DNA from 2 places in the Arthrobacter sp. JUb115 genome. Region 1 is predicted to be linked to the other one. Evidence: riboswitches for the same ligand, from Rfam matches in the RefSeq annotation. Region 1 holds a riboswitch; the other holds the start of a gene.
The links. Region 1 has a riboswitch for S-adenosylmethionine ahead of EDF61_RS03010 (hypothetical protein). Riboswitches for the same ligand answer to the same signal wherever they lie in the genome.
Positions count from the first base shown of each region.

Region 2: it holds a riboswitch for S-adenosylmethionine, as region 1 does, so the genes downstream of both, EDF61_RS08695 (flavin reductase family protein) here and EDF61_RS03010 (hypothetical protein) in region 1, are expected to answer to the same signal.

Region 1 is NZ_SOBS01000001.1:650,452-656,057, forward strand. Features, by position in the region: gene EDF61_RS03000 (cupin domain-containing protein) at 1-424, opposite strand, end outside; gene EDF61_RS03005 (DinB family protein) at 558-1,145, shown strand; SAM riboswitch class IV at 1,213-1,326, shown strand; gene EDF61_RS03010 (hypothetical protein) at 1,342-1,608, shown strand; gene EDF61_RS03015 (VIT1/CCC1 transporter family protein) at 1,663-2,766, shown strand; gene EDF61_RS03020 (LOG family protein) at 2,830-4,020, opposite strand; gene EDF61_RS03025 (DEAD/DEAH box helicase) at 4,107-5,606, shown strand, end outside.
Region 2 is NZ_SOBS01000004.1:176,831-182,436, reverse strand. Features, by position in the region: gene dnaB (replicative DNA helicase) at 1-1,289, opposite strand, end outside; gene EDF61_RS08695 (flavin reductase family protein) at 2,358-2,858, opposite strand; SAM riboswitch class IV at 2,953-3,069, opposite strand; gene EDF61_RS08690 (long-chain-fatty-acid--CoA ligase) at 3,446-5,053, shown strand; gene EDF61_RS08685 (PaaI family thioesterase) at 5,069-5,491, shown strand; gene EDF61_RS08680 (dihydrofolate reductase family protein) at 5,562-5,606, shown strand, end outside.

The DNA of each region.
Region 1 (5,606 bases):
CAGCGATCACGTGCAGCACTTCCAGCTCGCAATCCACCGAATACAGCTCCGCTTCACCGGTGCCCTTGGGCGCAATCTCGGCGCGAATCATCTGCACCCGCTTCTCGCTGCGCGGCGTGACCAGCTGCTCCGTGATGCCGTCACCGCCCAGGGAAACACGGGGTGCCTGCTCCAGTCGGACCAGTTTCGTTTCAGGAACCTCGAAGAGGGTACCGACCTCCATGCCCAGCACTTCGCACAACCGCAAAAGAGTGGAAACCGAAGGGCTGGTCAGGTCGCGCTCCACACGCGAGAGGAAACCCTTGGTCAGTCCGGATAGCTCGGCGACCTGGTCAATGGTCATACGCTGGGTCTGGCGCACCCCGCGCAGCCTCGCACCGATATTGATCGCAGCACCGGTTGGTTCAACTGGCAAGGTTTTCATCGTTTGGCTCCTCGACGTTTTCTGCAGCAACAACCGCAACCACTTTGGCTTCAAGGCCTGCGGGGCAAGTTTACCAATGGTAAACACACCGCGCCCTCTACCGCGAGACTGCAGCGCTCACTAGACTCTGCCCATGGACAGCACCAAGGACAAGCTCTGCGGGTACCTGAACGACGCGCGCGAGAATGCGATCTACAAGGCAGAAGGCCTCGCCGAACACCTGGCACGCACTCCGCTCACCCCTACAGGCACCCATATCCTGGGAGTACTGCACCATTTGGCGATCAATGAATACGAATATTTCGGCACCTGCCTCAAGCGCAGGGCCGATGACCGCTACGTTCGCGAATTCATTGCGCCGCATGATCCCGACGCGGATTTCCTCCCGCCAGCAGATATGGATGCGCAACAGCTGATCGGCCTGTATCGGAAAGCCATCGCCTTCGCCGATGAAGCCATCAGCGACCTGCCCCTGGACTGCCCCGTAGAGGTACCGTGGTGGGGGCCAGCTGGCAAAACCACCTTGGATCACCTGCTCATCCATGCGCTCGCCGAGACCTCCCGGCATGCAGGGCATCTGGATATTATTCGCGAGCAGCTCGATGGCCGTGCTGGCTGGACCGCGCAACTGGATCTGCTGCCCGGCTACACCGCGGGGCAATGGGCCGAACAACGCGAGAAGCTGCAGCAACTGGCCAATGCCTTTGCCCCGGGCAGCTGAGCCGCAGTCATATTACGCATTCGGACTTCACCGCGCCCTGCCGCCGGCGGTACCATCGGAAATGTTGCTTCACGAGACGCGGCGCCAAGCTCCGACTGGCCGCGCACCAACCCCAAGTTCATGGGTGGTTCGGATGAGGAAGCGGTCCGCGCATCAACAGGTGCACGGGCAAGAGCTCGCAAGAGAGTTGACCTCAATGGCATATCCGATTCTGCCCGTCATCGACCGCCAGACCGGCCAAGTGCAGTTCAAGGCCGAGGGGCGCTGGCGCACCCGCTACGTTGCAGATCCGCTCAGGCTTGAACGGCTCATTGCCCGTTGCGCCCGCAGGCCGACCTATGATCCGGCCACTTCTGAATTGCAGCTGGTGCTGCCGGTAGCCGGAAATCCCGCGGGCAAGAGAATTGCTTTTAGCCTTGCCAAATTCCCAAGTGCAGGAGCCCTGACTAAACTGGGTGGTTGATCCGATCCACGGGTTTCATTGGAAAATCCATGTTCCAGGAGAGTCATCGTCGCGATGCCACAGCACCCAGAAACCGAACCTACCAAAGCGCAGATCCAGCGATGGCGCAAGTATCTCGCAGATGAAGTCGCCGAAGGCTCCATCTACAGGGCCCTCGCGGAAAAGAAAACCGGTCAAGAACGGCAAATCCTGCTGGGCCTTGCAGAGGCGGAAGCCCGCCACGAATCCCACTGGCGCGTCCTGCTCGGCGAGCATTTCAAGGAAGTCCGCCCGTCGCTGCGACGCACCATGCTGCGTTTCCTGGCATTGCATTTCGGTTCGGTCTTCGTGCTGGCCATGGCCCAGCGCTCCGAAAGCAGTTCGCCCTACCGCGACGACAAGGACGCCACCGCGCAGATGGCGGCCGACGAACAGGTCCACGAAGAGGTCGTCCGGGCGCTGGCTACAGCAGGCCGTGCGCGCCTTTCGGGCAACTTCCGCGCTGCGGTCTTCGGCGCCAACGACGGGCTGGTTTCCAACCTGGCGTTGATCATGGGTATCGGTGCGACCGGTGTTTCAGCGACCTTCGTGCTGTTCTCCGGTGTTGCCGGTTTGCTGGCCGGCGCACTGTCCATGGCAGCTGGCGAATACGTCTCGGTGCGTTCCCAGCGCGAGCTGCTGACCGCCTCGCGACCAACCCAGGTCACGCTAACCGCCGCCCCGAACCTCGATCTGGACGCCAACGAGCTGGTGCTGATCTACAAGGCCCGCGGAATGAGCGATGAAGATGCAGCGCACCGGGCCGCAGAACGCATGGGCCTGTTCACCTGCGATTGCAACCCCGACTTCTCGTTGAACCCGGAAGGCCGCGGCGAAGAACTCGAGAAGGAGCACCAGGAACTGGGGTCGGCCACCGGCGCGGCGGCCACCTCGTTCATCCTTTTCGCTTCCGGCGCGGTCGTGCCGATCCTGCCTTATATCCTTGGGCTCTCCGGCATGACCGCGATCCTCGTCTCGGTAGTCCTGGTAGGCGTGGCCCTGATGATCACCGGAGGGATCGTGGGACTGCTTTCCGGTGCCTCCCCGCTCAAGCGCGGCCTGCGCCAGCTAGCCATCGGCTGGGGCGCAGCGGCCATCACCTACTGCTTGGGCCTGATCTTCGACGTCAGCATCGGATAGCAGCCTGCTGCGATTCGAATGCCGGTACAGCTTTGGCTGTACCGGCATTTTCCATGCCGTGCTCTAGCTGTTCTCCGGCCGCCGGGTACGCCGGCGCAGGGTTTGCATGCTCTGGATGAACTCCATCGCTTCTTCGGCGGTTTCCACCAGAGCAATCTTCTGTTCCATGACACGGTCCTTGGCCAGGGCCTGAAGCAGCGGCCAAGCAGGCAGATCCCTCGTCCAATAGTCCTTGCCGATCAGCACCATCGGCACCACGCGAGCACCGGTAGCGTAGTAGTTTTCGCAGGCATCCTGGAAGATTTCCTGCACCGTGCCGGCGGCCCCGGGCAGAACTACCAGCCCGCCGTTGGACTGCTCCAGCAAAATCGCTTCACGAATGGAATTGGTGAAGAACTTGGCAATCTGGGTGGCAAACAGATTCGGCGGCTCGTGGCCGTAGAACCAGGTTGGCACGCCCAGGGACTGCCGCTGGCTCGGGAAACGCTCCTTGACCATCAGCGCAGTTCTCGCCCAGCCGGTGCGCTGATGGATCGCATCTGGCGCTTCGGCCAGCATCTGCAATGCCGTAGCGACATCTTCTTGCCCGTAATCGGCCAGCCACGCACCGGCGTTGGCGGCTTCCATTGCGCCGGGGCCTCCACCGGTGGCGACCGCGTAGCCGGCCCGGGTAATCATGCGCCCAAGCTCCAAAGCTTGCGCATACTGCGCAGTGCCCCGGCTCATCGCATGCCCGCCCATCACCCCGATAATCGGGGTTTCCTTGAACGTGCCCTCGTACACCGCCGAGACCAGCGCCTGGCCAATGTGGTGATCATGCAGGGTTCTTGCCAGCGCATTGCTATCGCTATCGGAATTCACCGCTGCATGCTGCTGGGAGTACGCGTAGATCTTCGCATCAGGCACTTGCTCGTAGGTCTGCGTCCGGATCCCCGAGTACAACTCATGCGGCGAATACAAGCCGCGAGCCACCGTCTCGAAGGGAAGCTCGTCCCCCGAGCTCATGCACAGCCCGCCAGTGGCTTGCACGATCTGCGATCCTTGCGCGGAATACTGGCAATCGATGAATAGCGCTTCGGAAAGATCCAAGGATTCCAGCACGGTATCCCGTTCGCGCAGATCAACACGGTGCACTCGCCAGCCTTTTCCGCGTGCGCGGTGGGAAGCCAGCGCTTCGGCTGCGAGACGGTCGAATTCAACGAGCGTCGTTATGTTCACTGCGCGTGCTGGAAGGTAGGGCCACACTTGGGACATGCGTCAACGCTACGTCATAGATAGTGATTATTCACAGAAAGGCCCTTCAACTTTCGCGAAGGCCCGGAACGTGAAACGATGAGAGGATGATTGAATCTGTTCCACCAACCATTGATGCCCGCCACTTATTGGCTTTTCTGGGCAACGTTCCTTTCTTCTATGGAAAGAACCTGGCTGCAGAAGCAAATTCCGTGGTTGACGTGGAATTCGACGAAAGCACCCACCAGATCGAAGGCACCGTCACCGATTCTGGCGAAGAATATTCTCCGATGATCCAGGTCCTCATGGACGGTGGAGAGTGGAAGATCGAATCGTGCGAGTGCACCTGCGACGCACCGGGCATCTGCTCGCACATCGCGGCACTGGCTATTGTCTCCAACAAGATCGCTTCCCAGCCACGCCCCGTGCCTGCCCGGGAAGAGAAGCCGAACACAGTTTGGTCGCAGCAAATCGATTCATGGTTTGAAGAGTCCGAGCCGGGCCCGGCCGATGGCCTGCTTGGTTCGCAGCACGATCCGGTAGTGCCGATGGCGCTTCAGTTCCTGCTCTTCGATTCGAAGGACGCCACCCAGCAGCAACAATGGATGCCGACCGGAACCATCCCGCACCCGACCCGCAATAAGCGCTTCCGCTTGGGAGTGCGCCCAATGGTTCGCAACACCGAAGGCCGTTGGGTTCGTGGCCAGCTTCGCTGGACCACCCTGGGCTTCAAGACCTACGGCTGGAACCTGCTGCGGGCGCAGCACCACTGGTTTACCCGCTTTGCCTCCATGGCGCGCAGCGACAGCCAGCTGCAGTTCAAGGTGGATGAAGACTGGCTGTTCCTGGACGAGTACGCTTCCGAGCTGCTCTGGCCACTGCTTGACCAAGCTGATGAGCTGGGAATTCCGCTGATCACGACCCGATCCGAGCAGCGCGTGCGCATCGTTGCTCCAGCCAGCTTCAGCATGCAGGCCTCCCTGGATGAGCAACGGCTGCAATTGGACGGTGTCCTGCACATTGCAAACCAGGATCTCATTCTCGATCCGGAGGCACCAAGCGGTGTCATCGCCGAGCATGGTTTCTATGCCCAGTTGGCTCAGCCTGATGAGATTTGGCTCGCGCCAAGTGTTGAGCCGATTCCTGACGCGCACCGCCGCTGGTATGTTGACCGCCGTCCGGTCACCGTGCCTAGGCCGGAGATCAAGGATTTCTTTGAATCCTCCTACCCGCGTTTGGCCCGCCGTTTCGAGCTGCGTAGCGTTAGCGACGAGCTGGAATTGCCTGCTTTGAAACCGCCCTATGTGCAGGCGACCGTGGTCTACAAGCGCGAATTCAACGAGAATAACGAACCGAACGACACCGCCGCGCTGGACTTCCAGATCCTCTACCCGGGGATCCCTGGCGACCAGGAAGTGTATGACCTTGAGGCCGAGGAACTGCTTCAGGCCGCAGTGCATGAAGTTTTCCTGGTCCATGAAGAAAGCGGCAATCCCAACTTGTCGCCGAAGTTCTACGCCCGCGATGACACCATCGATTTCGTCACCGAGATCCTCCCCGCGCTGGAACGCATTCCTGAAGTCAAGCTGGTTGAGAAGGGTACCCGG
Region 2 (5,606 bases), on a different contig from region 1:
GTCGGACCGGCACGGTGCTTCGCGATAATCACGTCAGCTTCGCCCGGACGGTTTTCCTTGTCGTAGACGTCATCACGGTGCAGCAAAATCACCATGTCGGCGTCCTGCTCAATCGAGCCCGATTCGCGCAGGTCCGAAACCATTGGCTTCTTGTCGGTACGCTGCTCGGAACCACGGTTCAGCTGCGACAGCGCAATCAACGGAACGTCGAGTTCCTTGGCGAGCAGCTTGAGGTTACGCGAGAACTCGGAAACTTCCTGCTGGCGCGATTCCACGCGCTTGCCCGAGCTCATCAGCTGCAGGTAGTCCAGGATGATCATGCGCAGCTCATTGCGCTGCTTGAGGCGACGGCACTTGGCACGGATTTCCATCATGGACATGTTCGGCGAATCATCAATGAACAACGGGGCTTCGTTCAGCCGGCCCATGGTCGTGGCGATCTTGGTCCACTGTGCGTCTTCCACCGAGCCCTTGCGCAGATCCTGGAGCTGGATGGATGCTTCGGCCGAGAGCAGGCGCATCGCAATTTCATTGCGGCCCATTTCCAAGGAGAAGAACACGGTGGCCATATTGTGCTTGATGGCAGCAGAACGGGCGAAGTCCAGCGCGAAGGTTGACTTGCCCACCGCAGGACGGGCGGCGATGATGATCATCTGGCCGCCCTTCAGGCCCTGGGTCAGCTCGTCGAATTCATAGAATCCGGTGGGCACACCGGTAATGCCATCGCCCGCGTTGGCCGCGTTCTCGATTTCATCAACGGTGTCTTCGATGATGTCCGAAAGTCGCACATAGTCTTCACTGCTGCGGTTCTCGGCCACCTTGTAGACCTCTGCCTGGGCTTCGTTGACGATTGCGTCAACTTCACCATCTGGCGAGTAGCCCATCTGGACAATACGCGTTCCAGCGTCAACCAATCGGCGCAGCACGGCGCGTTCGCGCACGATTTCTGCGTAGTACCCGGCGTTGGCTGCAGTTGGAACCTGCTGGATGAGATTGTGAAGGTAGGCGGCGCCACCAATGCGCGAGATTTCGCCGCGCTTGGTCAGCAAGTCGGCTACGGTGACCGCATCGGCTGGTTCGCCACGACCGTAGAGGTCGACAATCGCCTCGTAAATTGATTCGTGGGAGGGACGGTAGAAGTCGGTGCCGCGAATGGATTCAACGACGTCAGCAATGGCGTCCTTGGAGAGCATCATGCCACCGAGGACCGACATCTCGGCCTCGATATCCTGTGGCGGCTTGCGCCCTGCGTCGGAATCTCGTCCTTCGTAAACCGGCTCAGCACTCATTGCAGACACTTCCATCCCCTATTGACCCGCTGGGAAAAATTATCCTTGCCTCATGGCAACGCTTCATCGTGTCAGTCGATACGGACATTTGGATGTCAGGCGCCTGTGGATATTTCTCTCCCGAACCCAACACTAGGGCTGTTATTAACAGGCGTAAACCTCATTATCCACAGAATATGTGGATAACACTCCTCTACCTGTGGAGTTCCCTGTTCACAGTCTGGGGAGAACTCTGTGGATTACCCCACTCTACGTATCATTAATATCTGTTGACTTGGTTGTTTGTATTCGCACACCTGTGGACAGAAACTTAATTCATTGAAGCTCACGCCAACCGACCCAAGGTTATCAACACCCTTAATCGCCCAGTTCCCGGGGTTTTTCACCCTTTGTACACATTTGCCCACGTCTTGTCCACAGTTTTGTGGATAACCTTGTGGATACTGGTGAATTTACAAAACCCTAAGTCACCGTGGATTAAATTCGCCAGCAAGGCCGGATCTTCCAGTAGTCCACAATCGGCTAGGGTTTCTGCGTTCGGGGGCGGTGGATAACTTAATGTGTGCAACGACTCGGCGGGCGAACCTGGATCAGCGACTGGGCTGCCGGCGCACTCTCGCCACTTCGCGTCCGCGACGCGCGCCAGTGAAGACCCCATAAAGCGCCGGTTTCATTTGTGATGCGCAGCCTTTGCATGGCTCGGAAACCCCATCCGAGGGTTGCCGGCAATTCGCTGCCACTCTGGTCCAGCGTGCAGCGAGGATCCATGAGCTACCTGCGCGGTTCTGTTCGACGACCCAGGCGGGTGGCGGATATGGCGAGTTCAAGGTTTCTCGCGACAGATACTTTGATGACGAGGTTATCGCCAAATGCCTGGGGCAGCTGGCCCAAGATGGCAGGCCATGAGATTGCCAGCCATCTTGCCACGTCTTCAGGGTGGCGAGAGAGAACGGGCATTGCCGGTGTCGAGGGCTGCGGGGAACGGCTCAACCCGCCTAACCGGAATTCAAAAAGCTCCGGCCAGATCGATGATTTGATCTGGCCGGAGCTTTGGAAGATGCGAAGCGCTTATACGAGCTCAGGAATCGGCAGCGAATGGAACCGCGAATCATGGAAGATCTGTGGCGAGTGCTCGGAGGTGCGGTGCCCGTGGACTTCCATCAGGACTACCCAGTGATCCCCCGCTTCGACCTCGTTGTAGATCGAAGTCTCCAGCCACAACGTGGAGTCGTTGACGAAGAGCGCGCCCTGGTCCGAGGAATAGGTATCGATTCCGCGGAACCGGTCGCCATTTTTCGACGCAATCTGAGCGCAGACACCATCATTGCGTTCGCTCAGCACTGAGACGCCAATGCGGCCAGCTTCGCGCAGCTTTGGCCAAGTGTTCGAGGACTTCTGCACGGCGAACATCACCAGTGCAGGTTCGAGGGAAACTCCCACGGTAAACGATGAAGCGACAATTCCGGTCTTCACGCCATCCAGTTCTGCACAGAGGGCGGCTACCCCTGATGGATGCTGAGCGAAAACCTTGCGCAGGGTCAACGGGTCAAGTTCAAGATTCAATGACATGGCTCGATTCCTTTGGGTCTTGCCCACCGCGCAGTAGCCTGCAAGCATTGGCTTCTCGTTACTCGAAGCCGCTTGGGCTGAAGTTCCGCGCCGTGTGCGGTACTTGTTCCAGCACATTTTGCGTGGAACCGAATCCTCACCTGGAGCACCCCACTACCGTTGAGAGGGTTGCCGATCAGCAAGCCAGGGCTTATAGCTGATGCTCTTGATTCTGTTTAAAACGATATGGCTCATGACGAACAGCCGTCAAACATTTCACTTCGCAAATCGCAATATTCGACGCAATATTCGATCCAAGGCCCCGCCAGAAGTCCTTGGGCAGTCTTTTATTCGCCATACGCCGCGCTTCTTGAACGCTTCGGCCCCATGATCGCAGCAGGCTTCCGCCGCTCTTGATTCGGCAGAACACTAACTCCTCCCCTGGGCTCGGGGCCCTGGCGCGAATTCCCTACCGCCCACCGTAATGAAACTTGGTTTCCCGGCATGACGCTGAGGTTCATGCCACTATTGGTCATGGAGTGCATTGAGTCACACTCCTGCTTATTGTTCTCCGTAACCATCGATGACGATTGAGGAATAGCCACACCATGGTAGAGATTCAGGCAAACCATTCAGAATTGACCCCACTGCGTTTCTTGGAACGCACAGCCGAGGCCTATCCGAAGAAGACCGCCGTCATCCATGGAACTCGCAGCTTCTCCTATGAAGAATTCGAAGCACGGGTGCACCGCTTTGCCCAGGCGCTGAAGGCTCGCATTGAGCCGGGCGACCGCGTGGCCGTGCTGGCACCGAATACTCCCGAAATGCTCATGGCGCATTACGCCGTACCGCTGGCAGGCGCAGTCCTCGTTGCCCTGAACACCCGACTCTCGGCCCACGAGCTGCAATACATCATTGATCATTCTGCTGCCAAGCTGATGCTTGCCGACACAGAGCTGCTGGAAAACACGAAGACCCTGCGCCGCGATAACCCAACGCTGGAGGCGCTCATCGAGATCACCGATGACCAGTACGCCGGAGAACGTCCGGACGTGCCCGTGGACGCCACCTTGGACGAGCTAATCGCACAAGCCTCGGATGAAAGACTTCCCTACGCCATCGCCGACGAGCGGGCTCCGATCACTCTCAATTACACTTCGGGCACCACCGGCAAGCCGAAGGGCGTGCTCTACTCGCACCGCGGCAGCTACCTGAACTCGTTGGGCGAAGCGCACCACCAGGGCTTCACGGCCAAGACCCGCTACTTGTGGACCCTGCCGATGTTCCACTGCAACGGCTGGTGCACTCCATGGGCCGTCACCGCAGCGGGAGGAACGCACCTGTGCCTGCGCGGCGTGCGCGAAGATTCCGTTTGGGATGCCATCGAGGATCTTGGAACCACCCACTTGTGCGGCGCTCCGACCGTCTGCTCAATCATCGCCGACTCCACCCGCGCCCACCAGCTCGATGCTCCACTGCGCATCACCACCGCAGGTGCTCCCCCGTCCCCGGCAATCATCTCCAAGCTGCAGAAGCTGGGCATCGAGGTAGTCCATGTATATGGCCTCACCGAGGTATACGGACCGTACACGGTGTGCGAGTACCAGGATGAGTGGGATGCCCTCGATGGCCCGGACCGGGCCGCGAAGCTCGCCCGCCAAGGCGTTGGCATGATTACCGCCGAGTCCGCACGCATTGTTGACGAGAACATGAACGATGTCCCGGCGGATGGACAGACCATGGGCGAAATCGTGCTGCGCGGCAATAACGTCATGATCGGCTACTACCGCGATGAAGCGGCCACTACCCAAGCTTTCCATGGCGGCTGGTTCCACACCGGCGATCTGGGTGTCATGCACCCGGATGGCTACATCCAGGTGCGCGACCGGTCCAAGGACATCATCATTTCCGGCGGCGAGAACATCTCCACCATCGAGGTGGAGCAAGCCCTCGCCTCGCACCCAGAGGTGCTGGACCTGGCCGTCATCGGCATCGCGGACGAGAAATGGGGCGAGCGTCCGGTGGCATATGTCATCCGCGCCAGCGGATCCTCCCTGGACGCGCAAACGCTGATTGAATTCGCCCGCGAAAAGCTTGCCGGTTTCAAGGTGCCGCGCACCATCGTCTTCCCGCAGGATCTGCCGCGCACCTCCACTGGTAAGGTGCAGAAGAATGTCCTGCGCGCCCAAGCGCTCGAAGCCAGCACACCGAACTAGCCTGAGGATCACCAATTGGAAAACACTGCACCGCGGATTCCCAACAAGACCAGCCGCTTCACCGAAAGCATCGGACTGGAATTCGACGAAATCACGGCCACGGAAGTACGCGGCCACGCGCAGCTGGACGAGAACCACCACACCCCTTGGGGCGTGGTGCATGGCGGCGTTTACACCTCGATCATCGAGAGCGCAGGATCAGTGGGCGCCAGCTACGCGGTGGCCGAACGCGGGCAATTCGCCGTGGGCGTGCACAACGCCACCGACTTCCTGCGCCCTTCCACCGGAGCACGGGTTCAGGTAATCGCCACCGCGCTATTCCAAGGGCGCACCCAGCAGCTCTGGGAGGTCATCATCACCGATGAATCCACCGGCAAGCAGCTATCCCGCGGCCAGTTGCGCACCCAGAATGTGGATTTGCCTGAGAATCCGGCCTAGCTGGTTTTCACACCGCGAGCACGGGCGTACGGTAGGTGGCATCTAACGCTCAAGCTCCAGGAGATTCGCCATGAGTGCGACCTATACCTTCGATGTGTTCAGCAGCCTCGATGGC